Regions from separate parts of the Sphingobium lignivorans genome, predicted to be linked through region 3. Evidence: predicted binding sites of a transcription regulator. Region 3 holds the regulator's gene; each other region holds the start of a gene.

Evidence for each region. Region 3 encodes LexA, which represses DNA repair genes until DNA is damaged. Its sites were predicted from a motif close to GTTCCNCNCTTGTTCT; they were not measured.
Region 1: the regulator LexA is predicted to act here: its motif matches at 5,076-5,091, upstream of HNP60_RS14065 (putative DNA modification/repair radical SAM protein).
Region 2: the regulator LexA is predicted to act here: its motif matches at 6,165-6,180, upstream of HNP60_RS06580 (ATP-dependent helicase).

The regions. Positions count from the first base shown of each region.
Region 1 covers NZ_JACHKA010000001.1:3,052,599-3,062,168, forward strand. Annotated here, with positions in the region: gene cydB (cytochrome d ubiquinol oxidase subunit II) at 1-804, opposite strand, end outside; gene HNP60_RS14055 (cytochrome ubiquinol oxidase subunit I) at 801-2,249, opposite strand; gene HNP60_RS14060 (UdgX family uracil-DNA binding protein) at 2,387-3,835, opposite strand; gene HNP60_RS14065 (putative DNA modification/repair radical SAM protein) at 3,832-5,073, opposite strand; gene HNP60_RS14070 (hypothetical protein) at 5,268-5,813, opposite strand; gene HNP60_RS14075 (hypothetical protein) at 5,880-6,656, opposite strand; gene HNP60_RS14080 (hypothetical protein) at 6,653-7,618, opposite strand; gene HNP60_RS14085 (hypothetical protein) at 7,687-8,592, opposite strand; gene HNP60_RS14090 (protein kinase domain-containing protein) at 8,747-9,570, shown strand, end outside.
Region 2 covers NZ_JACHKA010000001.1:1,424,643-1,434,212, forward strand. Annotated here, with positions in the region: gene HNP60_RS06565 (MFS transporter) at 1-477, opposite strand, end outside; gene HNP60_RS06570 (DUF885 domain-containing protein) at 673-2,424, opposite strand; gene HNP60_RS06575 (aspartyl/asparaginyl beta-hydroxylase domain-containing protein) at 2,767-3,888, opposite strand; gene HNP60_RS06580 (ATP-dependent helicase) at 3,888-6,158, opposite strand; gene HNP60_RS06585 (hypothetical protein) at 6,353-6,745, shown strand; gene HNP60_RS06590 (tetratricopeptide repeat protein) at 7,028-9,570, opposite strand, start outside.
Region 3 covers NZ_JACHKA010000001.1:2,561,706-2,571,275, reverse strand. Annotated here, with positions in the region: gene HNP60_RS11910 (DUF2087 domain-containing protein) at 1-136, opposite strand, end outside; gene HNP60_RS11905 (citrate synthase) at 451-1,734, opposite strand; gene gltX (glutamate--tRNA ligase) at 1,768-3,228, opposite strand; gene HNP60_RS11895 (ComEC/Rec2 family competence protein) at 3,279-5,363, shown strand; gene lexA (transcriptional repressor LexA) at 5,526-6,221, opposite strand; gene HNP60_RS11885 (methylated-DNA--[protein]-cysteine S-methyltransferase) at 6,413-6,940, shown strand; gene HNP60_RS11880 (bestrophin family protein) at 6,925-7,821, opposite strand; gene mgtA (magnesium-translocating P-type ATPase) at 7,869-9,570, opposite strand, start outside.

The DNA.
Region 1 (9,570 bases), 490 kb from region 3:
GCCGAGCAGGAACAGCGCGAGCGCCAGAAGGAAGGGCATCAGGTCGCGGCGCGTCTTCAGCGCATAGAACAGCCCGAATGCCACGATGGCGGTGAGCAGCGGCACCTGGCTGGCGAAGAGGATATTGGGCATGTCCAACCAGCGCTCCCGATACTGGTCGAGCAGGAGCAGATTGTAGACGCTGACCGCGCCCATCAGCAGCAGCGTGGCGATCGCGGCGCGCACGGCGAGGCGATAGGCATGCTCCTGCACGTCCCCTTCCAGCTTCCAGATCATCCAGCACGCGCCGAGCAGCGCATAGCCGGCGACGACCCCCAGCCCGGTGAGCAGCGTATAGGGCGTGAGCCAGTCCCACCAGCTCCCGTCATAAGCGCGGCCGGTGACGTCTATGCCCTGCAGCAGCGCGCCCAGGATCATGCCCTGCGAGAGCGCGGCGATGACCGAGCCGCCGAAGAAGGCGGTATCCCAGAAGGCCCGGTGCGCCGGATCGCGCCAGCGGAACTCGAAAGCGACGCCGCGAAACACGAGGCCGAGCAGCATGGCGATGATGAGCGGATAGGTCGCCGGCAGGATCACCGCATAAGCGAGCGGGAAAGCGGCCATGAGCCCGCCGCCGCCAAGCACCAGCCAGGTCTCGTTCCCATCCCAGACCGGCGCGATCGAGTTCATCGCGCGATTGCGGCCATGGCCCACACGCAGAGTGGGGAACAGGATGCCGATGCCGAGATCGAACCCGTCCATCACCACATAAGCGAAGACGGCGAAGGCGATGATGAACGCCCAGATCATCGTGAGATCGATCATGCTTCGTCCTCCCGCGTTGCGGCGGGCCCGGCCGTGCCCGCTCCCCTGTTCTGGGCCGGGCCGGGCGTGATGCCGGCACTGCGGATCGGGCCGCGCTCTTCCGTCTCCACACCCGATTCATGGGGTCGCGGCGGCGTGTTCATGAGCCGCAGGATATACCAGGTGCCGACGCCGAACACCGCGAAATAGATGATGACGAAAGCCAGCAGCGAGGCCGCGACGGCCGGCGCGCCCAGCGGCGAAGCAGCGTCCGCGGTGCGCAGCAGGCCGTAGATCACATAAGGCTGGCGCCCCACCTCCGTCGTCACCCACCCGGCAATGACGGCGACGAAGCCCGCCGGCCCCATCACCAGCGCGAAGCGATGGAGGAGCGGCCAGTTGTAGAGGCCCTTGCGCCAGCGGGCCCACAGGCTCGCCACGCCGAGCGTGAGCATGAGAACCCCGAGCCCCACCATGATGCGGAACGACCAGAAGACGACGGCGACGGGCGGACGCTCGTCGGCCGGAAAGGTCTTGAGCCCCTCGATCGGTGCCTTGAAGTCATGCTCCAGCAGCAGCGAGGTCAGCCCCGGGATCTCCACCGCGTAATCGACGCGCTCGCCGCGATCGCTCGGCAGGCCGAACAGGATGAAAGGCGCCCCTTCGGGATAGCTTTCGAAATGACCTTCCATCGCCAGCACCTTGGCCGGCTGATGCTCCCAGCTGTTGAGGCCGTGCATGTCCCCCACGAAAATCTGCACCGGCGCGACCAGCGCGACCATCCACATGGCCATCGAGAACATCTTGCGGGCATGCTCGCTTGCCCGCCCCTTCAGCAGATGCCACGCGCCGGTCGCCCCCACAACGAGCGCCGTGGTGAGATAGGCAGCCGTGACGGTATGGACGAGCCGATAGGGGAAGCTGGGATTGAAGATGATCGGCAGCCAGCTGTCACCGGGGAGGAACTGGCCGTTGTCACCCAGGATATGCCCCTGCGGCGTCTGCATCCAGCTGTTGACCGAGAGGATCCAGAAAGCGGACACGAACGTGCCCAGCGCCACCATGACCGTGGCGAAGAAATGCAGCTTCCTGCCGACGCGGTTCATGCCGAACAGCATCACGCCGAGGAAGCCGGCTTCCAGGAAGAAGGCGGTGAGCACCTCATAGGCCATGAGCGGCCCGATGACCGGGCCCGCCACATCCGAAAAGACCGACCAGTTGGTGCCGAACTGGTAGGACATGACGATGCCGGAGACCACGCCCATCGCGAAGGTGATGGCGAAGATCTTGAGCCAGTAGCGAAACAGGTCGAGATAGACGGCCTTGCCGGTCTTCAGCCACAAGCCTTCGAGCACCGCGAGATAGCTTGCGAGCCCGATGGAGAAGGCCGGAAAGATGAAGTGGAAGCTCACTGTGAAAGCGAACTGAATGCGCGCCAGCAGGACCGCGTCGACCTCGGCAAACATAGCATCACCCCAGACATAAAAGCGCTGGCCTGCCAGCATCGGGACGTGTCGATGGCGGCCCCCTAGCACCTCGGGGCAAGGAGGAGAAGGAGAATTCCGGGCGATTTCCCGATTTCGCGCCCGGGCAGGACCGGTTCTCAGGGCGTGGCGGCCGGCTCTTCCAGCATGATGCGCAATCGGGCCAAATCATCCTGAAAGCGCGCCTCTTCCCGGTCCCGCGCGGCGCCCTCGAGTCGAAGCAGATAACTGGGATGGACCGTCAGCCAGAGGCCGGCGCCGTCCGCCAGACGCATCGCCGTGCCGCGCTCGTCGGCCAGCCGCGGCGCGCGGCCCAGCAGGGCCCGTCCCGCACTGGCACCCAGCGCAAGGACCATGTCCGGCTTCACGAGCCGCCGCTCCGCCTCCAGCCACCAGCGGCAGAGGTCGATCTGCCCCGCCGTGGGCGTCTGGTGAATGCGCCGCTTGCCGCGCGGCTCGAACCTGAAATGCTTCACCGCGTTGGTCAGCCGGATCGATGCGCGATCGAGCCCCGCCTGCCGGAGATGGCGATCGAGAAGCTGCCCCGCCGGCCCGACAAAGGGCCGGCCGGCGCACTCCTCGCTATCCCCGGGCTGCTCGCCCACGATCAGAAGCCGCGCCCGTGCCGGCCCCTCCCCCGGCACGGCGCGCGTGCCGTTGCAGCCGATGGGGCAGCGGCGGCAGGCGGCGATCCCCTGCGCGATCTCCTCCAGCGTCTCGGGCGGCGCGGCCGGAAAGGGATCGGCGCCCTGCGCCACCATGGCCGCTTCGCGCGCCTGCGCACCGGCGATGAGCTGCGGGATCAATTGCGCCTCGGGCAAATTCTTCCAGTAGCGGCGCGGCATCTCCTTCACCATCATGCCGACCTTCAGGCGCGCGGGATTGAAGATCGACGCATAATAACGCTGCCAGAGATCCTCCGTGGCATCCTCCCGGGGCGCATCGCGCGGGTCGGCCCCCGGTGCCTCGACCAGTGACTCGCCATCCCAGTGGAGGCAGAGGTCGGGCGTGAGGATCGACCAGCGCTGACTGGCGAAGCGATCAAGAAAGAAGCGGGCATTGGCGCGCACCACATGATGCTCCGGCTCGAACCAGGCGATGTAGCGATCGCCCCCGTCCGGCTCCGTCACGGCCCGGAACCGCACGAATGCGCGCATCTTGTGGATGTCCCGCCGGACCTGCCGGCCCATGGCCATGGCGCAATGAACATCGGAATCGGCCGGCTTTTCCATCAGCCGGCGATCTCCCTGCAGCCGCCAGAGCAGGCGATAGAGCAAGGCGAAACGGGCCGGATCGCGATGCCGGATCACGCTCTCCGCGAGCCCGAGAAAGGCTTCGTTCGCGCGCACGGCAAGGGGCGCCGCCGGTGATGGAAGGCAGGCGGCGGGCGCTGCGGCGCCCCCGAACAGATCGGCCGCGCCGGAGGACTGCAAGGACCATATGACATGCTCGGGCACCACGCCGGCCGCAGCCAGCGCCCGCGCCTGTTCGCGCCAGGCTTCCAGGTCATCGGGCCGCTCGACGAGAATGCAATGCTGCCGGCTGGTGGCGCCGGGCCGCGCGGTCAACCGAACAGCTCCATCTGACGCGGCGGCGGGGCGAGACGCGCGCGAAGATCGACGCTGTCCGTGATCGAGGCCGGCCGCCAGTCGGCCGTGACGATGAAGGGGCGCAGCCGGGCAATCGAACGCGTGAGGCGCCCCAGATCCTCGAGCCGCAGCCGATGATGCCGGCGCGCCTGCAGGATGGCCGCCACCGCGCGCGTGCCCAGCCCCGGGACGCGCAGCAGCTGCTCGCGCGTGGCCAGATTGATGTCGATCGGGAAGCTTTCCCGATGTTTCAGCGCCCATGCCAGCTTCGGATCGATATCGAGCGCCAGCATGCCTTCCGCGTCGGTCGCCTGCTGCACCTCGGTGGCCGAGAAACCGTAGAAACGCACCAGCCAGTCCGACTGGTACAGCCGATGCTCGCGCATCAGCGGCGGCCGTCGGAGCGGCAGCACGGCGCTGGCATCCGGAATGGGGCTGAAAGCGGAATAATAGACGCGGCGCAGCCCGAACCGATCATAAAGGCCGTTCGCCCGGCCGATGATCTGGCTGTCGCTCGCGCCGTCCGCGCCGACGATCATCTGCGTGGACTGGCCGGCAGGCGCGAAGCGCGGCGCATGGCGGAAGCGCTTGCGCGCATCCTTCGCCTCGACGATGGCATCGCCGATGCGGCCGATCGCGCTCTCGATCTGCCCGCTGTCCTTGTCCGGCGCGAGCCTCGCCAGCCCTGCGTCGGTAGGCAGCTCGACATTGATCGACACCCGGTCCGCCCACAGGCCCGCGCGCTCGACCAGCTGCGGATCGGCTTCCGGGATCGTCTTGAGATGGATGTAGCCGCGAAACGCGTGATCCTCCCGCAGGGACCGCGCCACTTCGATCAGCTGCTCCATCGTGTGGCTGGAAGAGCGAACGATGCCGGAGGAGAGAAACAGGCCTTCAATATAATTGCGCCGATAGAAGCTGAGCGTCAGGTCCACCACTTCGCGCGGCGTGAACCGGGCCCGGCGCACATTCGAGCTCTTGCGGTTCACGCAATAATGGCAATCGAAGATGCAGTGATTGGTCAGCAGGATCTTGAGCAGCGAGATGCAGCGGCCGTCGGGCGCATAGGCATGGCAAATGCCCATCCCTTCCGTCGAGCCCAGCCCCTTCCCGTCCCGACTGTTCCGCTTGCTCGTGCCGGACGAGGCGCAGGACGCATCATATTTTGCCGCGTCCGCCAGGATTTCGAGCCGCTCGGCGAGGGATAGACGGGCCATTTGTTCCTTATATGTTCCGTCCGCTCAGGGAGCAAGCCGGAAGTTGACGGGTCGTGCCGCCGGGGCGACCGGCTGTCGGGCGACCGGAACAAAAAATGCCGGGCGAGGTTGGTTCTCGCCCGGCATTCCCCCTCTCCTCGCCCGCCATGGACGGGGCCCGCGCGCCGTCGTCCCGGTGGCGTGGATGGGATCGCTCAGCTGCTCGCGCCGATCAGCGCGCGGGCATCATGGATCATCTGCTTGTTCGTCGCCCGCAGCTTCAGATTGCGCATGATGACGACCGTCAGGAGGCCGATCGCGCCAAGAAAGAGCAGAAGCTCGCCGCCCAGGAGATAGCCCAGACCGCCGCCGACCAGCACGGCGAGGATCAGCATGCCGCACCCGTTGCCGCCCGCCACATCGATGACGCCGTTATAGACGCGCTCGTCATTGCTCGCGTGGTTCCTGAACAGCACGGGATAGCCGCTCGTCGTGCCCCGGCGTCTGACATAGACCACGCTGGCGGACTGCCCGTCCCGCAAGGGCACGGCGCCGGTCAGCGAGATCGCCGCTTCCTTGCCGCCGTCGACAAGGAAGAACTCGTTGCGCGTCGTGACATGGGTGCTGATGTTGACGGGCGTGTTGTTGTGGCCGCCGCTGCCGCTCACACGGCTCTCGCTCCAGGTCTTCACCCCCGCGGCGGCGCCATGCTCCCGCCACAGCTCGAAATCATCCACGCTCACATTGAAGAAGGATATCATCCGCCCTTTCCTCCACTTCCATCTCCCGCTCGGCCGGCTGGCCGTGTCCCGGACCCATGCCGGGCCTCATTGCGGCACCGTCACGCGGGCAATGGTGGTGCCCGAATTGTTGTTCTTGAGTTCGTAGGAGATCACGCGCGTGCGGATCGTGCCGCCGTCCCGTTCCGGCGCGGCGCCGGTGATCTGCAGCAGCGCATCCACGGCAACGGCGGACGGGTACTGGATGCGATCCCGGATGGACTGAGCCTCGGTCGTCGGGACGCTCCAGCGCTGCGCGGCCTGCGCATTGTCGAACTTCACATGGATGCGCTCGCCCGAGCGATTGAAGATGAGCGACGAACTGGGCGCGAAGACACGCACGCTATATTCGCCATAGCTCGGATCATAATCGCTCAGATTGGCATTCGACGTGATGCGAAGCCGCCCGACATCCTTGACCGACTGCAGGCCGGACGCGAACCGGGCGCGAACCGCGTCCCGCGCGGCGGCCTTGTCGGCGGGCGCCGCGGTGCGCACGCTCATGTCATCCTCCACCCATTTGTCGATGGGCGGCTGCAGGCCGGTGAGGCTGTAATAGAGCATCACCATCGCGAAATCGTCCGGCGCGGTCAGCTCGCCCGTGCGCGCGGCGATCTCGGCCGGCACGGGCGGCGCCGGGGGTGTCGCGGCATCCGTCGGGGATGCTCCTGCGACTGGCGAGGACAAGGCATCGCCCCCGGCCGGCGCAGCGGAGGGATCGGTCTGGTTGTCGCTCCCGGACTCGACCACCGAGCAGGCGGCGAGCAGGGCGAGCGGGGCCAGCGCCGGCAGGAACGCCCGGCGGTGCGTGATACCCCCGCTCACAGCTTGGGCCTCGCGGCGCCCTGATCGGCCTGCTGCAATTCGCTGGCCTGCCGCTCCTGATCGGCACGCGCCAGGGCCTGCTCGGTATTCTCGATGGCGGCATAGCCGGCCGCGCCGTTCTGCGACGCCACCGCAAGGCTGTGCGCCAGCCCCGGATTGTCGGTGGAGCGCCGGATGTCGGCCGCCACCGTCACCCCGCAATCGGGGGAAAGGCTGGTGCCGGAATCGGGCGAGGGATTGAGGGAGCAGCTGTGGTAGAGCGGCGACGTTTCCGTCACGAGGCGCCCGGTCGGATCATATTTCCAGGAGAGCGAGCGGCGGGGACCATTGTCCGCCTGGCTGGTGGGCGTGCCATATTTGGCGATGAGCGCCTGCTCCACGCTCGCGACGGTCGGCGATTGCCCCTCCGGATAATATTCCTCGCGCGCGACCGAGATCACCCGCTCCTGCCCCGGCAGGCCCATCGTGCCGACATAATAGCGGGTCTGGCCCGGCTGGAGCGGCGCCTCATAGGCATTGTTGGCGCGGCGCATCGCATTGCGCTGCATCTCGCGGACGATCTCCTGCCCCGTCTTCTCCACCCGCGCCTCGGCGAACTTCGCGTCGAACCCGTGGCGGATCTTCGCGCCGTGAGTCTCGATCCGGTATTTGCGCGAGCTATTCTCGGTGACGACCAGCATCGGGTTGTCGCACTGGACGACATTGGCCGCCTCGTCCCAGCTCATGCCGGGGCGCACGCCGACCACGTCGTCGACCGGCGCGCCGGCCGGGCGCTGTGTGGCGATGCGTGGCGGGCAGGAGACATTGCCCCGGGTCGCTTCCGCCACTTCCTCGGCCGAGGCATTGCCCGAAAGCGTGCGGCCCGCCGCGCCGGCCTCGTCACCGGCCTCCGCTCCGTCGCCGCCGCCGCCGCATCCGGCGAGCGTCAGCGCCATGGCCGAACACATAATGAGTCGCTTCACGATCCTGTCCTCCTTCATGCGTGAGATTTGTCGGCCCACCCCGGCCGCGCCGTTCAGCCCCGTGCCTCTCAGCCCCGTGCCGCCAGCGGATTTCGAACGATGCCAAGCGCGGCCAGCACCAGCGCGACGCCGATGAGGCCCATCAGCCATGTGCCGATCGCCACCGAGATCGCGGCTTCGAGATTGGCTGAGACCATCGCCCCGATCGCGTTCTCGCCCGCGCCGGCGAATGTCACGATCGACTGCCGATAGGCGAAGACGGCGATCGCCGTGACGATCGAGACCCCGCCCGTGACGAGCGCGATCGTCCGCGTGGACTTGCCCATCCAGCAGAACCACAAAAGCAGCGCGGCGAGCAGCGGCACCAGCCAGCGCAGACCGAGCAGGGCATTGGCCGTCCTCGCCATGCGCGCGGCGCTCAGCCGGGCCTCCATGCTGGCGCGCGCTTCTGCGACGCGCTGCAGGGCGGGACCATTGTCGATCGGCATGCCGCCGAAGCCGGTCATGGGCCGCTGCAATGCGGCTTCCCGCGCATCGAGTTCCGCCAGCGCACGCTCGGCGCCCGCGACATTGCCGTTGCCGAGGAACGGATTGGCGCTCACTTGCCGTTGCAGCGTGCCGAGGCTCCAGAGCGAGAAACTGCCCTGGATGGTGCTCACCATCGGCAGCAGGGTCGCGACCAGCAGCAGCGCTGCCAGCGGAAAGACCAGCGTCGTCATCCCCAGCGCGCGGATCTTCTGTACGGCAGGCGAGGCAGCAAGGTGCGACAGGTCGACGGGCACCTCAAGGCCCTTCCCCACCGGATAGATCTCCGTCGCGACTCCCGACATCGGCTCGAAGTCGACTGTCAGGCCATTCTGAATGGCTTGCTGCCCCCGCCATTGCGCGGCGACGAACGTAAACCGCTCGCCACTCTCGCTCGTGATCGCTCCCGACCCGGTCGATGCATCGAAGCCCAGTATCCTGCCCTTCATGTCGCTGTCCCCCTTCACCGACTGCGCGCGACCGATCGATCGCTGGCGGTCCATCCGCCCGGCCGGATGGACATGAAGGACATGGCGGGTTGCGCGACGGGCGTCTTGATGGAATTCTCAAGATATTCTGAAGTCATGGTGATGTGGGGGCAGCATGGAAGAAGGAGCCGGGGAACGGCCTGAAACGAGCCGTCGTCGGCGGCGGCGTTGGACATTCGGCACGGTCGTCTTCGACGAGGCGAGCTGGACGCTGCTGGTCGACGGGGCGCCGGTCACGCTCGAGGCCAAGCCGCTCGAATTGCTGCTGGAACTCTGCCTGCGCGCCGGCGAAATCGTCTCCAAGGACGAGTTGCTCGACACGGTGTGGAACGGCATCAACGTCGTCGAAAGCTCCATCCCCACGGCCATCGCCAAGCTGCGGCGCGCGCTCGGCCCGCGCAACCAGGATGCGATCGCCACGGTCACGCGCATCGGCTATCGGCTCACCGCGCCGGTCACGGTCGAGACGCTGACCACGCCGGCGCCGCCACGTTTCGCCTTCACGCCCGGCGACATCGTGCCCGGCCGGCCGCAATGGCGCCTGATCGAACCGCTCGGCGACAAGCCCGAGAACGATGTCTGGCGCAGCCGGCATGAGAAGACCGGCGAGACGCGCGTCTTCAAGTTCGCCGACACGCCCGATGGCCTGCGCCAACTCCGGCGCGAGGCCATGGTCGCCCGGCTGCTGCTTTCCGCGCTGGGGCCGGACGGGCCATTCGTCCCGCTGCTCGAATGGAATTTCGAGACCGCGCCTTATTTTCTGGAGAGCCGCGACAGCGGCATGAGCCTCATCGACTGGGCCCGGGCGGCGGGCGATCTCAAGGCCATTCCGCTCGCCAGGCGCATCGAGATCGCCGCGCGCAGTGCCCGGGCGCTGGCGGCAGTGCATGACGTGGGCGTGCTGCACAAGGATGTGAAGCCCGCCAATATCCTGATCGA
Region 2 (9,570 bases), 1.1 Mb from region 3:
CAGATGCTTGGGCACGATATTGGGCGCGAGCGAGCCGATCGCCGGGCCCTGGAAGGCGCGCGCGAAGCCGAGCACCGCGGCAAGGCAGAAGATGAGCGGCAGGCTTATCCAGCCTTCATAGCTGGACAGCGCCAGTACGCCGGCGCAGCAGAGCAGGATGCTGAGCGTCACCATGGCGATGCGGGTGCGCTGGAAATTATCGGCCACGAGGCCCGCAAAGGGCGTCATCACGAAGACGACGCAGAACTGGATGAGGCCGATCAGCCCGAGTTGCGCGGCGGACTGGGCAGGCCCCATGGTTTCCCGCGCGATGTTATAGGCCTGCCAGGCGATGATGAGCGCCATGCCCGTCGCGCCCAGGATGGTGCAGAGCCGCACGACCAGATAGGCCCGGAAGGCAGGGATCTGCAGGGGATGAGACGGTTCGGCCGATCCCCCGGTTTCCTCTGGCTCGCTGCTGGAAGAGGGACTCGCCATGACCGGTTCCTTGGCTCAAGCGATGACCGCGCGCAACGGCGCAAAGCTTGGCGGCGCTAAAGTTTTTGCCTGTCCGACGGATGAAGCGCGGGACGGGTAGCGGGGCGATTCAGGAAACAGCCACCGCGGCATGGGGCCCGGAGGCGGGGGAAAGTGATCCCGTCACCTCCCCCGCCGCCAGTGCTGTTCCTCAGGTCAGAAGGCGGCTTTCGCAGCGCCGCCCATCATCTGCTGCCGCACCAGCGGGATCGGCGGCCCGCCATAGCTCAGGAACTCGTCATGGAAGGCTTTCCACGCCGCGCGACCGCCGCGCGATGCCGTCCAGTCCGCGCGCAGCTTGCGGATCAGCAGCTTGCCCATCGTGTAGTTGAGATAGGCCGGATCATAAGTGCCGCGCGCGGCCTGCTGGCGGGCATTGCCTTCATCCTGATAGCATTCCTCCCGGAACATCTGCTCGGACTGTTCCTGCGTCATGCGCCCCGAGTGCAGTCGGATGGCCGACAGATAGCGGCAGTTGCGCAGCAGCGCGTTGGAGAGCTGGCCGATCTGGGTTTCCGGATCCCCTTCGTTGAGGCCGGCCTCCCACATCATCTCCTCGGTATAATGGGCCCAGCCCTCGGCGAAGGCATAGCCCACGAACACGCGCCCGAAGAGCGAGGGTGATCGGTTGGCATGCAGGAACTGGAGGAAGTGGCCCGGCATCACTTCGTGGATCGAAGTGAAGAGCAGGTCCTTCTTTCCGGGAATGAACGCCTCCTGCACGGCCTTGGGCCATGAGGGATCGGGCGGCGAGATATAATAGATGGAGGGGATGCCCTTCTCGTACGGCCCCGGGGGATCGATATAGGCGGAGTTCTGCCGGTTATAGGGCGGGCTTTCCTCGACCAGCGCCTGCTCCGTCCCCGGGATGCTGACGAGATCGTGCTTCTGGACGAAGGCCCGCAGCACCGGGATCTGCCGCCGCGCCTCGGCGACCGGACCGTCCGCAGGCTTGTCCTCGTTCATTTTCTCCATGCAGTCGGCAATGCCCTTGCCGGGCGCGAAGCGAGCGCAGGCGGCTTTCAGCGCCTCCTGATTGCGCTTGAGGTCGGCGACGCCGATGGCCTCCAGCTCGTCGAGCGGCGTGTCCACCATCTCGGTCGCTGCCAGCATGCGCGAGAAGCGATCGGCGCCCAGCGCAAAATCCTGCGTGGCAGTGGCGCGGTTGCTTTCCAGCCAGTCGGCCAGCTCCTTCATGGCGTGGGAGGCAGCGCCGGCAGCGGCATCGAACTCCGCTTGCAGGGCCGGGTCATTCACGCTGGCGAAGGCGGCCTTGGCGTCGCCTGCATAATAGTCCGCAAAGCCCTGAAAACCCGCCTTGCCGTAATTGATGAAACTCACCGGCATCGGCGTCTTCAGATTGGCGCGGATCTGTGCGGCGGCCGTGGGCACGCGCCGGAAGAAAGCGATGATGGCCTTCATCCGCGTCGGTGCATCGGCATAGTTGCGGGCGATGTAGACATTGGGATCGAGCCCGCCGCCGACATAATAAGCCGGGTTGCGATAAGGCTCGCCCGCATCGGTGAGCCAGAACAGCCGGGCACGGGCGACGGCGACCAGATAATCCCGCTCGAACGCCTCTTCCTTGCTGAGCGCGCCGGCCTTGAACGCCTGCGCCTGCGCGATCGACTGGGTCAGGAATGTCTCCTGCCCCTTGAGGCCGGCGGGGCTCCAGTCGGGCAACTGCCCGTCGAAATCGTGGCGCCCCTGATAGATGGCGAAGGACGGATCATGCTGGAACAGGCTTTCCAGAAACGAATCCCGGAAGCTTGCCCAGTCCGCCGGAGCGGAAACATCGGTTGCGGTGGAAGGCGGCCCTCCGTCGGCAAGCGTGGGTGCGCATGCGCCCAGCGTCAGCGCGGCAAGAGCCGGCGCGAGCATCAGCGCAAGTCGGCGGGTGTGGATCATGAAAACGCCTCCCGTGAGTCTGCCGCCCTGAACGGCGCCGGCAGACTGGCTCGGCGCTCCGGCCTTGTCCAGTGCGCGAGAGAGCGGGAGCGATAAATGCGGAGCGGGGAAGGGAAGGCGGGTGCGGCAGGCAAAAAAAGGCCCGGCGGGAACCCACGCTCCGCCGGGCCTAGTATGAGCACTGGGTTTGGCCAGCGCCCTTCGGGTCGCCAGCCGTGACTAGGAGAAGAAGGTTAACAAGATGCGAAGAAATGTAATCTTTTGCATCGTGAAACAGATTATGCGGGCACGAAAGTGACTCCCCGGGGGCTTGCGAGCCCTTGCTGTTGCAGCGCCGCTCTTTCAGCCCTGCGAGAGATCCAGCCCCTCGATCGCCGACAGGATGACGGAGACGGCAGCCCGCTCTTCCGCGCTGAGCTCCGGCCGCCAGATGTCGAACAGCAGGACGACGCGCAGGGCGCTGCCCCGGTTCCACGCTTCGTGCTCCACGCTGTCGTCGAAGATCAGGAGCTTGCCTTCCTCCCATGCGCGCTGTTCCGAGCCGCAGCGGAAGCCGCAACCGGGCGGAACGATCAGTGGCAAATGGCAGATGAGCCGCGTGTTGAGCAGGCCGGTATGCGGTTCGATATGCGTGCCCGGCCGGAGCATCGACCAGATGGCCAGCGGCCCGCGTCCGGGAACGCGGGCGAGATCGGGCAGGGTCAGCGCATCCATGGTGGCCGGGCAGCGGGCGGCATGCTCTGCCACGACCTCGCCATCGCGCAGGAAATAGAAGGAGCTCCAGCGCGGATCGTCCCGCAAGGGATTGTTCGCCGGGGGGCGCGCGGCACTGGTCTGCACATAAGGCGTGAAACCCACATCGTCGGCAAGCGCGGCTTCCAGCTCCGCGCGGAGCGCCGGCGTGCGGCTTTCCATCTCTGCCGCCCAGGGGAATTCCGCCCGCTCGTAGAAATAACGCTGCGGCAGGCCGGGGAAGTAGAACATGTTGGGTTGCTGGAGATACAGCGTCACCCGGCCGAGCACGAGATCGACGGCATGGCGCACGCGCGGCGAAGCGCTGGCGACGTCCCCGATCCGCGCCTCGAGATGCGTGGAGAAGTGATCGCTGTTCTCGGCCACATGGGTGCGCGCGCGTTCAAGCAGGGGATGCAGCGCCGGTGGCACGGCGCTAACGCCCGCCTGCGCGAGCGCGGTACGGAAAAAGCTGGTGGCGGCGCGCCGGTCGCCGGCCTTCTGCTGGGCCTCGCCCATGGCGAGCAGGGCCTGCAGCTGGCGCGGCTCACGCGCGAGGATGGACGCCAGCGCCGCGATCTCGCCTTCCACATCGCCCGCACGCGCGCAGGCATGGGCCAGCAGCATCGGCGGGGGATCGGCCATGTCGGCAAGCATGGCGCGCGCTTCCGCCACGCGCCCGGCCCGCAAGGCCTCGACGACGGCGCGCTCGCCCGGCTGCGCCGTCGCCATCAGGCGAGGCTCACGAAGCTGTCGAGCACGCGCTTGGCGCCGGCCTGCTCGAAATCGATCTCCAGCTTGTTGCCCTCGATGGCGGTGACGCGGCCATAGCCGAACTTCTGGTGGAAGATGCGCATGCCGACGCTGATATCATCCCGCCCCTTGTTGCCAAGGCTGACGGCGCTCTGCCGCGCTTCCACGATGCGGGTGGGCTCGCGCGTGAACTGGCCCTGCGCGCGCTGCCAGCCGGGGCCGCGACCCGAGCCGCGGGCGACATTCGCGAAAGGATCGTCCCGCTCGGACCAGTTGGCGCGCCACAGGCTCGCGCCGCCGCTCATGGTGGTTTCGACGTCCGTTGTCTCCTTCGGCAACTCGCCGATGAAGCGGGAAGGAATGGAACTGGTCCACTGGCCATAGACCCGCCGGTTGGCGGCATGGAGGATATAGCAGCGCCGCCGGGCCCGCGTGATCGCCACATAGGCAAGGCGCCGCTCTTCCTCCAGCGCCGAGAGCCCGCCCTCGTCCAGCGACCGCTGGGAGGGAAACAGGCCATCTTCCCATCCGGCCAGGAACACAGTGTCGAATTCGAGCCCCTTGGCGGCATGGATGGTCATGATGGTGACCTTCGCTTCCTCCTGCGCCCCCTCATTGTCCATGACGAGGCTGACATGCTCGAGGAAGGCGCCGAGCGTCTCATAATCCTCCATGGCGCGCGCCAGCTCCTGGAGGTTCTCGAGCCGGCCGGACGCCTCGGTGGAGCGCTCCGCCTGGAGCACCGCGGTATAGCCGCTCTCATCCAGAATCTGCCGGGCAAGATCGGCATGGTTCATGGTGGTGGCGAGATCGCGCCAGCGGGCAAGATCACCGATGAAGCGGCCGAGCGCCCGGCGCGCCTGCGGCGTCAGCTCGTCGCTATCCACGATCCGCGCCGCGGCGAGGCTCAGCGGCACGCCCTCGGCGCGGGCGAGGCGATGGACCTTCTCCACCGCCTTGTCGCCCAGGCCACGCTTGGGCACATTGACGATCCGCTCGAAAGCGAGATCGTCCGCAGGCTGGTTGACGAGGCGCAGATAAGCGAGCGCGTCGCGGATCTCGGCCCGCTCGTAGAAGCGATAGCCGCCCACGATGCGATAAGGCATGCCGATCTGGATGAAGCGATCCTCGAACTCGCGGGTCTGGAACTGCGCGCGCACGAGGATGGCGATGTCATCCGCCCGCACGCCCTGCCGCTCCAGCCCTTCGATCTCGTCGCCGACGCGGCGGGCTTCCTCGGGCCCGTCCCACACGCCGATGACGCGCAGCTTCTCGCCCTCGTCGGCCTGCGTCCACAAGGTCTTGCCGAGCCGGCCGCCATTCTGCGCGATGACGCCGGACGCGGCGGCCAGGATATGGGGTGTCGAGCGGTAATTCTGCTCCAGCCGGATGATCGCCGCGCCGGGGAAATCCCGCTCGAAACGCAGGATGTTCGCCACTTCCGCGCCGCGCCAGCTGTAGATGCTCTGGTCATCGTCGCCCACGCAGCAGATGTTCTTGCGGGTCTGCGCGAGGAGCCGCAGCCAGAGATACTGGCTGGTGTTGGTGTCCTGATACTCGTCCACCATGATGTAGCGGAAGCGCTGCTGATACTGCTCCAGCACCTCACGGTCCGTGCGGAACAGGGTCAGCATGTGCAGCAGCAGATCGCCGAAGTCGCAGGCATTGAGGGCGCGCAGCCGATCCTGATAGGCGGCGTAGATTTCCGCGCCCTTGCCATTGGCGAAGGCCTCGCTCTCGCCGGCATCGACGTCCTTCGGCGTGAAGCCCTTGTTCTTCCACCGGTCGATGAGCGCGGCGAGGGCGCGGGCGGTCCAGCGCTTCTCGTCTATGCCGGCGGCCTGGATGATCTGCTTCATCAGGCGCAGCTGGTCGTCCGTATCGAGGATGGTGAAGTTGCTTTGCAGGCCCACCAGCTCGGCATGGCGGCGAAGCATGCGCGCGCCGATGCTGTGGAAGGTGCCGAGCCAGGGCATGCCTTCCACCGCCGGGCCGATCATCCGCCCGACGCGCTCGCGCATCTCGCGCGCCGCCTTGTTGGTGAAGGTGACGGCAAGGATCTCGGACGGGAAGGCGCGCCGGGTCGCCACCAGATGGGCGAGGCGCGCGGTGAGCGCGGCCGTCTTGCCCGTGCCGGCGCCGGCAAGCACCAGCACCGGGCCCTCGGTCGTGAGCACGGCCTCGCGCTGGGGGGCATTGAGCCCTTGCAGATAAGGCGGGTCGGCCGGGGAGGGGGAGGGAACTGTCATCTCAGGTGAACAGCTAGGGAACGAAATGAGTCGGAGCAAGGGCTTCGCCGCATTCCGGCGACTGTCCGGCCGGGACGCCGCGACATGCCGCCGCACGGGCACGGCGGATGGTGGAACCCCTTGTCTCCACGCGGATTGTCAGGGGTACCCGCATGTCGACCGCGAAAAGATATCAATCTGGAAAGGATGCCACCATGCGTTTTCTGACTCTGCTTGCCGGCCTCGGCGCCGCCTCGACGATGGCTCTTGCCGTCCATGCGCAGGATATGCAGCCGGCGCAGCCCTCCACCGAGCCGATGACCCAGCAGCCCATGCCTCCGGGCCAGACGCCGCCGCCGCCCGCGGACGGGACGGCACCCATGCCGCCGGCAACCACGCCGACGCCCGACAGCGCCACGCCGCCGCCGCCCCCGCCGCCGCCTTCAGCTTATAACGCGACCCCGACTTCGCCCCCGCCGGGCCAGATCGAGATGGCGCCGCCCCAGCCGGTGGAGCAGGCCGCGCCCCAGCCGCCGCAGGAGTATCCCGTCTGCTCGCGCACAGTGAAGGACGGCTGCCGCAATCCGGGTGAGCGCGACCCCGGCTGAGCCGGCGCGAACGACCCGAGCGAATCGATAGCCCGCGGCCGCCGTCCCTTGAGGCGGTCGCGGGTTTTCGCGTGGGCCGGGGGGAATTTCCGGACATTTTAGGACAGATAAAAGCGATGACTCTCGCGGCGCCCGGAAATGGCGATTTTCCGGGTTTTTTTGGCTCTTTGGCCAGAAACAGCGCCATATGATTCGGGTTGGAATTATCTATAAAAATCAAATTGTTATCTTAATTTTTTCTGGTGGGATCGAGCTCCATGAGATGTGGACACAAATGCAGGCTCATCGCACCACGCCATAACCTTCGAATTGCGCCTGCACATCGGGATCCATGCTGAGCGCCGCTGCCGCATCCGCGTCCGACTTCGCGCGATCACCCTTGCGCGCCCAGGCGACGGCCCGACCGAACAATGAGGATGGCAAATCAGGATATTCCTTCAGCACCTTGTCATAAGTAGCGATCGCTTCATCGATCCGGCCCAGGCGCAGGAGCACCAGGCCGCGGCTGTCGAGGAAAGCGGCTTCATCGGGGGCCTGAGCGAGCGCCGCATCGCAATCGGCCAGCGCGGACTCGAGCGCCTGGCCGGCTGTTGCCTTGTCCCAGCACAGTTTATTGAGCACGGTTTGATCCGAAGCCTTGCTTCGTGCTCGCTTGAAGTCGGTGTCGGCGCGCGCCGCGTCGCCCGACCGGGCGTAAGCGATCCCGCGCCCCATCAGAAGGTCAAGATTGTCCGGCGCCTCGGCGAGGGCGAGGGAATAAGTTGAAATCGCACCGGCCAGGTCTCCGCTGTCGATCTGCAATTGCGCCATTGCCCCTCTGGCCTCGGCGAAGCCCGGTTGCAGCCTGAGCGCTTCCTCAAGGTCGGCCCGGCGGCCTGCCACGTCAGTCTTGGGGCGGCTCTGGCTGCGATTGAGATAGATATAGGCTTCGGGCCTGAGCGCGATCGCCTTTTCATAGGTCTGCATCGCCCGGGGGTCTTGAAAAGCAGCGTAGATCTTCGCGGCCGTGACATGCGCATGAGGGTTGTGGGGATTGGCAGCAACGAGGGCCTCGGCCTCGGCAAGGCTCTCCTCCCGCTTGCCCAGGGAGCGCAGGATGTTGGCGCGCAACAGATAGAGATCGATCGATTCCGGGCGCAGCTTGATGGCCGCGGCGGTATCGCGCAGGGCAGCTTCCTTGTCGCCGGACGCCTGCTCGCACAGGCCTCGCTGCCCCAGTGCAAAGGCGCTGTCGGGTGCGATCTCCAGAGAGGTGGTGTACGCCGCTATCGCCTCGCGCCACCGCCCTTTCTTTTGAGCAAGGAGACCGCGCCCCCGGAACGCCGCCGCATTCCGCGGGTTTATCGCCAGGGCGGCGTCCAGATCAGGGACAGCAGCGTCGAAATCTCCCTTCCAGACATAAGCGAGCCCACGACCCGACAGGGCCCTGGCGTTTTTGGGATCGAGGGCGTGGGCTTTCTCGAAATCCCTGATGGCCTCATCGATGCGCCCAAGATCCATCATCAGATTGGCTCTCTCGATGAGCGGGTCGGCTTCTTCAGGATTTTCCGAGATATAGGCGGTGGCGCCCGCGATGCGATCCGCGACTGCACGGTCCTGATCGCCAAGGGCAGCATAAGCGACGCCGCGCTGCGTTAGCGCGTAGCTGTTGTCGGGCTCGATCTGGAGGGCCTTGGTATAGGCATCGACCGCGTCCTTCGGCCGATGTTCGAGATTGGCCAGCATGCCCCGCCCGATGAACAGCTGAATATAGGTCGGATCAAGCGACGCCGCTTTCTCCAGGTCAGCCTGCGCGCCGGCCAGATCCCCGAGCTGGATCCTGGTGATGGCACGGTTCGACCATGCCCACACGTTCGTCGGGTCCAGTTCGATGAGCTTGCCGTAATCGGCTTCGGCTTCCTCGCGCATGCCCTGATCGAGGAAAAGCCTCACGCGCCTGCGATATTCGGCGGCACTGGACGGCGTGTTCGCGCTGGTGGTCGCGATCTCGCTCTCGCTTGCCACGTAATCCATCGGCTTGCGCAGGACGGCGGACCGGTCAGCGAGCGCGCGGAGCGTCGCCTGGGCGGCCACGGCCTCTTTCGCGGGGAACTCGGGCGCGACGCTGCGGTCCGTCCGCTCGATGGTGAAGACATTATCCTCAAGCGTGGCGTGCCGGCGATACTCGATGCCCGCTATGGTCTGGTCGACCTCCAGTCCCGACCCCGGCCTGAACGCCCCGCTTTCGGGAGGAAGGATGATGGTCTCCTTCGTGCGACGGAAGAAGGGATAGGGCACGGCGAAGGGCGCATCGTGGCCGGGGCCGGGATCTCGACTGAAATCGGCGCGATAGCCCACGCGCATATCGTCGGTCTCATAGGAGCCGCCCGACCAGTCCATCTTGGCCAGGCCCTCCATGACAACCCGCTGCTCGCCGGTCTTCGGGTCGAAGGTGGCGCTTGTCGTCTTCACATCGATGAAGTCGTGCTGTCCCTTCCAATAGTCCCGGAGCGCCCGGTCGCGCGCTTCCCCGGAGAGGTTCGCGAGCGCGATGCTGGTGGCAATCGCTTCATCCCCGCGCAGGATCGTCTCGATCCTTGTCGGCGCGGGCACCGAGATGCCGGCGCTGGCGTCGATCCGGATGGATGTGTCCTTTGTCGGCGTCTCCAGCGGTGCGGGCACCATCCGGACGAGCGCCGCATCCTTCGCGACCAGTGGCAGGCCCCAGCCGACATTCGGCACGATGAGCCTGTCCAGGCTGGTGTCGCCGGTCCTTGTGCCGTCCAGCCAGTAAGTCTTGCCGGCCACAGTGGCGCGGACGAGCACATGGTTGAACAGGCCGAGCA
Region 3 (9,570 bases):
TGCCGGCGGCCCGCGCCAGCATGTTCATCAGTTCAAGATGACCGGGCGCTGCGGTGCGCCCGACAAGCTGCTGGCGCAGCGAGCGGGCAAGAGCGGAAAAATCCGGAGCAGCGAACGGCAAGATCGTTCTGGACATGACCAATCCTCGCATGTGCCTGCTGGATATCGAGGGTCACCGGCTTGCGACGCGGCACGAGGGCTGGAGTCGTTTGTCTGGTTTTCGGCAGGTTTAGCTTCCCTCGCGGGACGGTGACGCCTGGGTGAACTGCTGACCCTGCGGGGATCGGTAGCCGATCTTTCGACGGACGGCAATCGCCCAGCCGCGCGGAGAGGCCGAGCGAGGGAGCGGACGGGGAGGGCGGGAAAGCGGAGCCTCGCGAGTGGAGCGCCGGGGTGATCCATGGAAGAAGCCGGACGACAGGCTCGCTGCCGTCCGGCCGATATTCGTTCTCAGCGCTCGGCGACAGGCACGTAGGGGCGCTGCGCCGGGCCGGTGTAGAGCTGGCGGGGGCGGCCGATCTTCTGCTCTGGATCCGAGATCATTTCGTTCCAGTGCGCCACCCAGCCGACAGTCCGCGCCAGTGCGAAAAGCACCGTGAACATGTCGGTCGGGAAGCCGATGGCCGAAAGGATGATGCCCGAATAGAAATCGACGTTCGGGAAGAGCTTCTTCTCGGCGAAATAATCGTCCTTGAGCGCCATTTCCTCGAGCTGCAGGGCAACGTCGAAGATCGGGTCGCTCACCTTGAGCTCGGAGAGCACTTCGCGCACCGTCTTCTGCATCACTGTCGCGCGCGGATCGTAATTCTTGTAGACGCGATGGCCAAAGCCCATCAGCCGGAAAGGATCGTCCTTGTTCTTGGCGCGGGCGATATAGGCCGGGATGCGCTCGGGCGTCCCGATCTCGCGGAGCATGTTCAGCGCCGCTTCGTTGGCGCCGCCATGCGCGGGGCCCCACAGGCAGGCGATGCCCGCCGCGATGCAGGCGAACGGATTCGCGCCCGACGAGCCGGCGAGGCGGACGGTCGAGGTCGACGCGTTCTGCTCATGGTCGGCGTGCAGGATGAAGATGCGGTCCAGCGCCCGCTCGATCACCGGGTTCACGACATATTCCTCGGCCGGGACCGAGAAGGTCATGTGCAGGAAATTGCCGGTGTAGCTCAGGTCATTGCGCGGATAGACGAAGGGCTGGCCGACCGAATATTTGTAGGCCATGGCAGCCAGCGTTGGCATCTTCGCGATGAGGCGGTGGCTCGCGATCATCCGCTGGACGGGGTCCGTGATGTCGGTCGAATCGTGATAGAAGGCCGACAGGGCGCCAACGACGCCGCACATGATCGCCATCGGGTGCGCGTCGCGCCGGAAACCGCGGAAGAAGGTGCTGAGCTGCTCATGCACCATGGTGTGGCGCGTGATGGTCCAGACGAACTTGTCCAGCTCGTCCTTGGAGGGCAGATCCCCGCGCAGCAGCAGATAGGCGACTTCCATGAAGCTCGAATGCTCGGACAGTTCCTCGATCGGGTAACCGCGGTGGAGCAGGACGCCCTTGTCGCCATCGATGTACGTCAGAGCCGAATCGCAGCTCGCCGTGGAGGTGAAGCCGGGATCGTAAGTGAACATCCCCGTCTGCGCGTAAAGCTTGCGCACGTCGATGACCTGCGGGCCCACCGAACCGGAGAGCACCTTGAGGTCCACCTCTTTAGCGTCGACGTTCAGTTTGACATTATCGGTCATTCCTTCACCCCTCGTTCCTTTGTTCGCGGCTGGTCAGTCCCGGATCTGGTCACCAAGACGCCCGAGTGTCTCTTCCTGTCCAAGATGGTAGAGCACGTCGAAAATACCAGGCGAAGTCGTTCGCCCGGTCAATGCGGCGCGCAGCGGTTGTGCCACCTTGCCAAGTCCCAGACCGGCATCCTCAGCCACGGTCCGTATCGCGGTCTCGATCCCTTCGAGCGACCAGTCCGGCAGCTTTCCAAGGGCATCGGCCACGGTCTTGATCAAGGTCCGCGCGTCTGTGTCTAGCAACTTCGCGGCGGCCTCGTCGACATGAATCGGTCGCGTGGCAAAGAGGAAAGCGGCGCCCTCGGTCAATTCCTGCAGCGTTTTCGCGCGGGGCTTGAGGGCGGGCATGATGTCGGCCAGCTTGTGGAGGCGCGCCTGCGCAGCGGCGCTGTCGTCCAGTGGTGCCATGCGCTCCGCGACCAGCAGGGCGAGGCGCCCGTCATCGGCCTCGCGGATACAATGGCCATTGAGGCTTTCCAGCTTCTTGATGTCGAAGCGGGAGGGAGAGCGGCCCACGCCGGAGAGGTCGAACAGCTCGACGGCGCGCGCGCGATCGATGATCTCTTCGTCGCCATGGCCCCAGCCCAGCCGGAGCAGATAATTGTTCACTGCCTCGGGCAGCATGCCCAGCTCGTCGCGATAGGCGTCGACGCCCATGGCGCCATGGCGCTTCGAGAGCTTGGCACCGTCTGCCCCGTGGATGAGCGGGATGTGGGCATAGACCGGCTCGGGCCAGCCCATCGCGCGGATGATGCCGAGCTGGCGGAAGGCATTGTTGAGATGATCGTCGCCCCGGATGACATGCGTGATGCCCATGTCGTGATCGTCCACGACCACGGCGAGCATATAGGTCGGCGTGCCGTCCGAGCGGAGCAGGATCATGTCATCGAGCTCGTTGTTCTGGACGACGACGCGGCCCTGCACCGCGTCCTCGATTACCGTTTCGCCGTCCCGCGGCGCCTTGAGGCGGATCACGAAGGGCTTGTCGCCACCCTCGGCGGGATCGCGGTCGCGCCAGCGGCCGTCATAGCGCATCGGCTGGCGGGCGGCGCGCTGCTGCTCGCGCAGCTCGGCCAGTTCCTCGGGCGTCGCGAAGCATTTATAGGCGTGACCGGCCGCCAGCATCTGCTGCGCGACTTCGGCGTGGCGATGGAGGCGAGCGAACTGGAAGACAGGCTCTTCATCGCCCTCCAGGCCCAGCCAGCCCAGCCCGTCGAAGATCGCCTCGATCGCCTGCTCGGTAGAGCGGGCGCGGTCGGTATCCTCGATCCGCAGCAGGAATCGGCCGCCATGATGCCGGGCGAAGAGATAATTGAACAGCGCGGTGCGGGCGCCGCCAATATGCAGGAAACCCGTGGGCGAGGGGGCGAAGCGGGTGACGACCTTGCTCGTTGTTTTCAAACCGTCCGTCACGCTATGCTCAGCTCCAGGGGGGAAGGGGTCCATTGAACGAGCACGCCCCTAGCACGGCTTTTTCCAGTCGACAAATCCCGCTGTTGCACCGCAGCAGCGCTGCTGTCTCACGCCTGCGCACATGGGTGGAGGCATGGCTGGAGGATGAGCGCGCCCAACTGCCCTTGTGGTGTCCGGTCGCACTGGGAGCGGGCATCTGCGCGTGGTTTGCCCTGCCGACATCGCTGCATTGGGTCGCCTGGGTCGTCGGCTGGCTGGGCTTCGCGATGGCGGTCGGGATGCTGGGCCGGGGCGGGCGGCTGGCGCCGACACTTGCGACGGGCGCCATGCTGCTGGCGGCGGGCTGCCTGCTGATATGGGCCAAGGCGCTGCTGATGGGCGCCATGCCGCTCGCCCGGCCGGCCATGGTGGAGCTGAACGCGCGCGTGACGGGGGTCGAGTCGCTGCTCTCGCGCGGGCTCGTCCGGCTCGATCTCGCGCCGCTCGACCGGCCGGACCTGCCCCGGCGTATTCGCGTGAACGCGGAACCTGCGCAATTGCCCCAAAGCCCGGGGCGGGGCGATGTCGTCGCGCTGCGCACGCGGCTGATGCCGCCGGCACCTTCCGCCGTGCCCGGCGCCTATGATTTTGCCGAGCGGGCTTATTTCGCGGGGATCGGCGCGTCCGGCCGGGTGATCGGGACGGTCCGCAGGGTCAGCGGGGGCGACAGCGGGCCCGGCGCGCGGGCGCGGATGGCCGCGCACATCGCCGAGCGCCTTCCCGGCGGCGAAGGCGCGATCGCCGTGACGCTGGCGACCGGGGACCGCACGCGCATCAGCGAGGCGGACGCGGAAGCGATGCGCCGCAGCGGCCTCGCGCATCTGCTCTCGATCAGCGGCCTCCATGTCTCCGCGCTCATCGGCGGCGTGATGCTCGTGGCAATGCGACTGCTCGCCCTCTCGCCGGGACTGGCGCTGCGATGGCCGATCCTCCTCGTGGCCGCGTGCCTCGGCGGGGTGGCGGGAATCGCTTACACCCTGTTCACCGGCGCGGAAGTGCCGACGGTCCGCTCGTGCATCGCGGCGCTGCTCGTCATTTGCGGGCTGGCGCTGGGGCGCGAGGCGATCAGCCTGCGCATGATCGCGGTCGGCGCCCTCATCGTCATGCTCTTCTGGCCGGAGAGCGTGCCGGGCCCCAGCTTCCAGATGAGCTTCGCCGCCGTCACCGCGATCGTCGCGCTTTACGAATATCCGCCGGCGCGGGCCTTCTTCGCGCGGCGGGAGGAAGCGCGCTGGCGGCGCCTCCTGCGCCATCTGGGCGCGCTGCTCGCTACCGGGCTCGTCGTCGAGATTGTGCTCACGCCGATCGCTTTCGCGCATTTTCATCGCGCCGGCCTGCTTGGCGCGCTGGCGAACATGATCGCCATTCCGCTGACGAGCTTCGTCATCATGCCCTTCGAGGCGCTCGCGCTGATGCTGGACATCGTCGGCCTCGGCAGGCCGGCCTGGTGGATCGTGGAAGCGGCGCTGGCACTGTTGCTGGCGCTCGCGCATTTCGTGGCGGACCAGCCCTTCGCCACGATGGTCCGGCCGACATCGGGGAATTTCGCCTTCGCGCTGGCGATGATCGGCTTCATCTGGCTGATGCTCTGGCGCAGTCGGGTCCGCTGGCTGGGCGCGCCGGCCGCGGTGATCGGCCTCGCGTTCACGCTGGCCGCGCCCGCGCCCGACGTGCTGGTCACCGCGGACGGGCGGCATGTGGCCCTGCGCGTGGCGAACGGGGAAATGGCCCTGCTGCGCGACCGCGCTGGGGACTATGTGCGCACCACCCTTGCCGAGGCGGCGGGCTATGAAGGCGCATTCGCCGTGCTGGCCGACACCGGCGAGGCGGCCTGTTCGCGGGACCTGTGCGAAGTGACGCTCCGGCGCGCCGATGCCGAGTCCGTCCGGCTGCTGATGACCCGGTCCAGCCTGCGCGTGCCGTGGCAGGCGCTCGTCGCTGCCTGTGCCCGGGCGGACGTCGCCATTGCCGATCGCAGGCTGCCCAATGCCTGCCTGCCCCGCTGGGCAAAGCTCGACCGGCCGGTGCTGGCGGCGATGGGCGGCGCGATGATCTCCTTGCGGGACCGAAGGATCATTGGCGGGCGCGATCCCCGGGACGAGCATCCCTGGATCATCCGCGACAGATGACCGGCATTTTCCGGGGGCGGGCCGGCGCGCCTCGTCGGGGTCCCGACCGCAGACGCGGCTGGATCCCGGGTGAGGAACGCAGCGCAGCGCCGGGGGCCGTCCGTTACCGGTCCGTCGTCCGCGCCGGTTCAGCGAGGACGCCGCCCCCGCCAGATGCCGCGGTCAATTATAACGGCGCAGCAGACCCGCGAGCCTGCCCTGCACCCGCACCTGATCCGCATCATAGACTTGCGGATCATAATCGCGATTGGCGGGCGCCAGCCGAACCTTGCGGCCTTCGGGCTGGAAATATTTGAGTGTCGCCTCGTTCTCGTCGATCAGCGCGACGACGATCTGGCCCGGCCGGGCGGTGTCCGCGCGCTGGATCAGCGCGAAATCGCCATCGAGGATGCCGGCCTCGATCATGGAATCGCCGGACACTTCGAGCGCATAATGATCGCCTGATCCGAGCAGTGCGGCGGGCACGGACAACATGGTCTGCCCTTCCATCGCCTCGATCGGCACACCGGCGGCGATGCGCCCATGGAGCGGAATCTCCACCACGTCATTGGCGGCGATCGTCGACGCGGCGAGCGGGGCAGGGGTGGGCTTGCGAAGCGGGACCACATTCGCGCCCGGCGCGGCATGGGCGCTCGACGACAGGCTGTCCGGCAGCTTGACGATCTCCAGCGCCCGCGCCCGATTGGGCAGGCGGCGAATGAAGCCGCGCTCCTCGAGCGCGCTGATCAGCCGATGGATGCCCGACTTCGACTTGAGGTCCAGCGCTTCCTTCATTTCCTCGAAGCTGGGCGAGACGCCGCCCTGGTCGAGATGCTGCTTGATATAGCTTAGCAGTTGCTGTTGCTTGGCGGTCAGCATGGCATGGCCCTGAAAGTTGGAACGGACAGTGAACGTTTAGGAAACGAATGGCGCTAAGTCAAGCAACCTTCCCGATCGCGCCCGATGACGATGCCTGGTGGCGCCTTCGCCGGTGCGGTTTGAACGCAAGCTGCGGGATGTGCGCGCGCGCCCGTGCCTTTATGGCGGCATTTCCATGACAGGAGCCCGGCATGAGTTACGCAGTCCGCACCATGAATTCGCCGCTCGGCGTGCTCACTTTGCTCGCGAGCGAGCGTGGCCTTTCGGCGGTCCTCTGGGAGAATGACGATCCGGCGCGGGTGAAGCGCGGGCCACGCGTGGAGGCGGGCGATCATCCGATGCTCGACGAGGCGGCGCGCCAGCTGGGTGGCTATTTCGACGGCACGCGCCAGCGCTTCGATCTTCCGCTCGATTTCGAGGGGACGGATTTCCAGAAGCAGGTCTGGACGGCGCTGCTCGCAATCCCGTTCGGCGAGACGCGCAGCTATGCGGATATCGCCCGCGCGATCGGTCGGCCCAGCGCAGTGCGCGCGGTGGGCGCGGCCAATGGCAGGAACCCCATCTCCATCGTGGCGCCCTGCCATCGCGTGGTCGGGGCCGATGGCGCGCTGACGGGATTTGCCGGCGGCCTTGCGGCCAAGCGCTTCCTGCTGGCGCTGGAAGGCATGGCCGTCCCCGTCGATGCCATGGAGGGCGGGCTCTTTCAGGTCAGGATGTAGCGCTGCGGCTCCAGCGGCGGGGGCAGGTCTGCCTCGCCCAGCAACGCCAGCAGCTCGCGCTCCACGGTGCGCGTGATGGCATCGATCGGCAAGTCGTTGGGTTCAAGGCCGAAGGGATCCTCGAGTTGGTCGGCCAGCGCATCGAGGCCGAAGAATGTGTAGCTCGCCAGCAGCACGGGAAGCAGCGTCCACCAGCCGAGCATCCCGGCCAGCGCGAAAGGCAGCAGCAGGCAGAAGATGTAGGTCGTGCGGTGCAGGACCAGCGAGTAAGTGAAGGGGATCGGCGTCGTGACGATCCGCTCGCACCCGGCCTGGACCTGGCTGAGCGCGACGAGCTGCCCCTCCAGCAGCGAATGGTGGATGGACGTGATCTTTCGGCTCGCGGCAAGTTCGAGGCAATGCCGGCCCGCCTGCTGCAGCACGGCATCGGTCGGGTTGGGGGAGGTCGTCCACGATCCCTCGCCGCAATGGGCGCGAATGACGGCAGGCTCGTCATTGCCGCGCAGCCGGGCGGCGAGCCCTGCCGTGAAGCCGCAGAGATAACGCAGCAGCACCGCCCGGTCCGCCTCGTCCAGCGTGCCGCTCTGGCGGGCGAAGGACCGGCAGGCGATGACCAGCGCGCCCCACAGCTTGCGCGCCTCCCACCAGCGATCATAGCAGGCGCCGTTGCGGAAGCTCATGAAGATCGAGAGCGAGATGCCGATCAGCGCGAAGGGAATGCCCCTGATCTGCGCGAACAGGCCCGGCCAGGTGAGCGCGGCCAGAACGGCGCAGACGCAGACCACCGCGATGATGGACAGGCGACCGAGGATCTGCACCAGGATGGTGCCGTGAAGCGCGAAGAGTATCTCGCGCAGGCCGGGTTTGGAGCGAACGATCACGCGCCAGCCTTTTCCTGCCGGGGCGGTCTAGTCAAGGCCGCTCTGCGTCAGGCCTGCTTCTCGCGTCGGGGGAAGAACAGGCGCTTGGTGACTTCTGTCGCCAGCGCATAGCAGGCTACGATAGCGATGCTGAAGCCCATGATCCGGGCGGACGGTCGCTCGAAACCGAACAGGCCGTCGAGACCGGGCACGAACGGCAGGATGAGCCCGACCGCGATCATGACCAGCGTCGTGCGGAGCAACAGGCCCCCGGGCCGGCTCTTCCAGCTCAGCCGCCGCGTGCGCAGGACCAGCACGACGACCAGTTCCGTGAGCAGGGAAATCACGAACCAGACGGTCTGGAAAGTCGCCGCGTCCGTCCGGAATATCCAGAGCAGCGCACCGAAGGTCAGCAGATCGAAAACCGAGCTGACGAGACCGAACACGATCATGAAGGCCTGAACATTCCGGATGCTCCAGCGCTGCGGCACCTCGAGATGCTCGGGGTCGACATTGTCGCTGGAAATCGCGATCGAGGGAATGTCGGACAGGAAATTGTTGAGCAGGATCTGCTTGGGAAGCAGCGGCAGGAACGGCAGCAAAGGCGTGGCGAGCGCCATGCTCACCATGTTGCCGAAATTGGCGCTCGTGGTGATCGAGATATATTTGAGCGTGTTGGCGAAGGTATGGCGGCCATCAACGATGCCCTGGCGCAGCACATTCAGATCCTGCTGCAGGAGCACGATGTCGGCGCTCTCACGCGCGACATCGACGGCCTGATCCACCGAAATCCCGACATCGGCGAGGCGCAGGGCAGGGGCATCGTTGATGCCGTCACCCATGTAGCCGACGGCATGTCCCGCCTTTTGCAGGGCATGGATTATCTGCTCCTTCTGCTGCGGATCGATCTCGGCGAACACCGCGACCTGCCCGGCGCGATGACACAGGGCCTCGCTCGACATGCCGGCGATCTCGTCGCCGGTCAGCACGGCGGTGGCATCGAGCCCCACCTGGGCCGCGACATGGGCGGCAACGTGCCGGTTGTCGCCACTGATCATCTTGGTGGTGATGCCCAGGTCCCGCAGATCGCGGATGGTCCGCTCCACACCCTCCTTGGGAGGATCGAGGAACAGCAGCAGGCCAATGAGTGTGAGATCGGCCTCATCCTCGTGAGTCACCCGGTCATGGCCGGTGCTGAACTGCCGCTCGGCCACAGCCAGCACGCGGAAACCGGCCTTTCCCTTCTCCTCGAACAGAGCTTCTATCCGGCGCCTGTCCTCGTCGAGCAGGGGACGGTCCGTACCGCGCTCCCGGAGGCGGCCGGAGACGGCGAGCATTTCCGCAAAGGCGCCCTTGGTGACCATGCGGGACTGGCCCGGCGCGCCTTTTTCCTCGACCAGGATGCTGAGCCGCCGCCGGCTGAAATCATAAGGGATCTCGTCGAGCTTGCGCCAGGCCTCGCTCGAAAGATGCACGGCCGGCGCGGCCTCCACGATCGCTTCGTCCAGCGGGTTGGCGATCCCGGTCTCGAAGCAGGCATTGAGGAATGCCGCCTGCAGAACCTGTGTCGAGGGCACGCCCTCCAGATCGACCGCTGCCTCCAGCCTGACCTTGCCGCTGGTGAGCGTGCCGGTCTTGTCGGTGCAGAGAATATCCATGCTGCCCAGATTCTCGATCGCGTCCAGTCGCCGGACGATCACGCCGCGCGCGGCCAGATGACGCGCGCCCTTGGCGAGCGTGACGCTGATGATCGCCGGCAGCAGCTCCGGC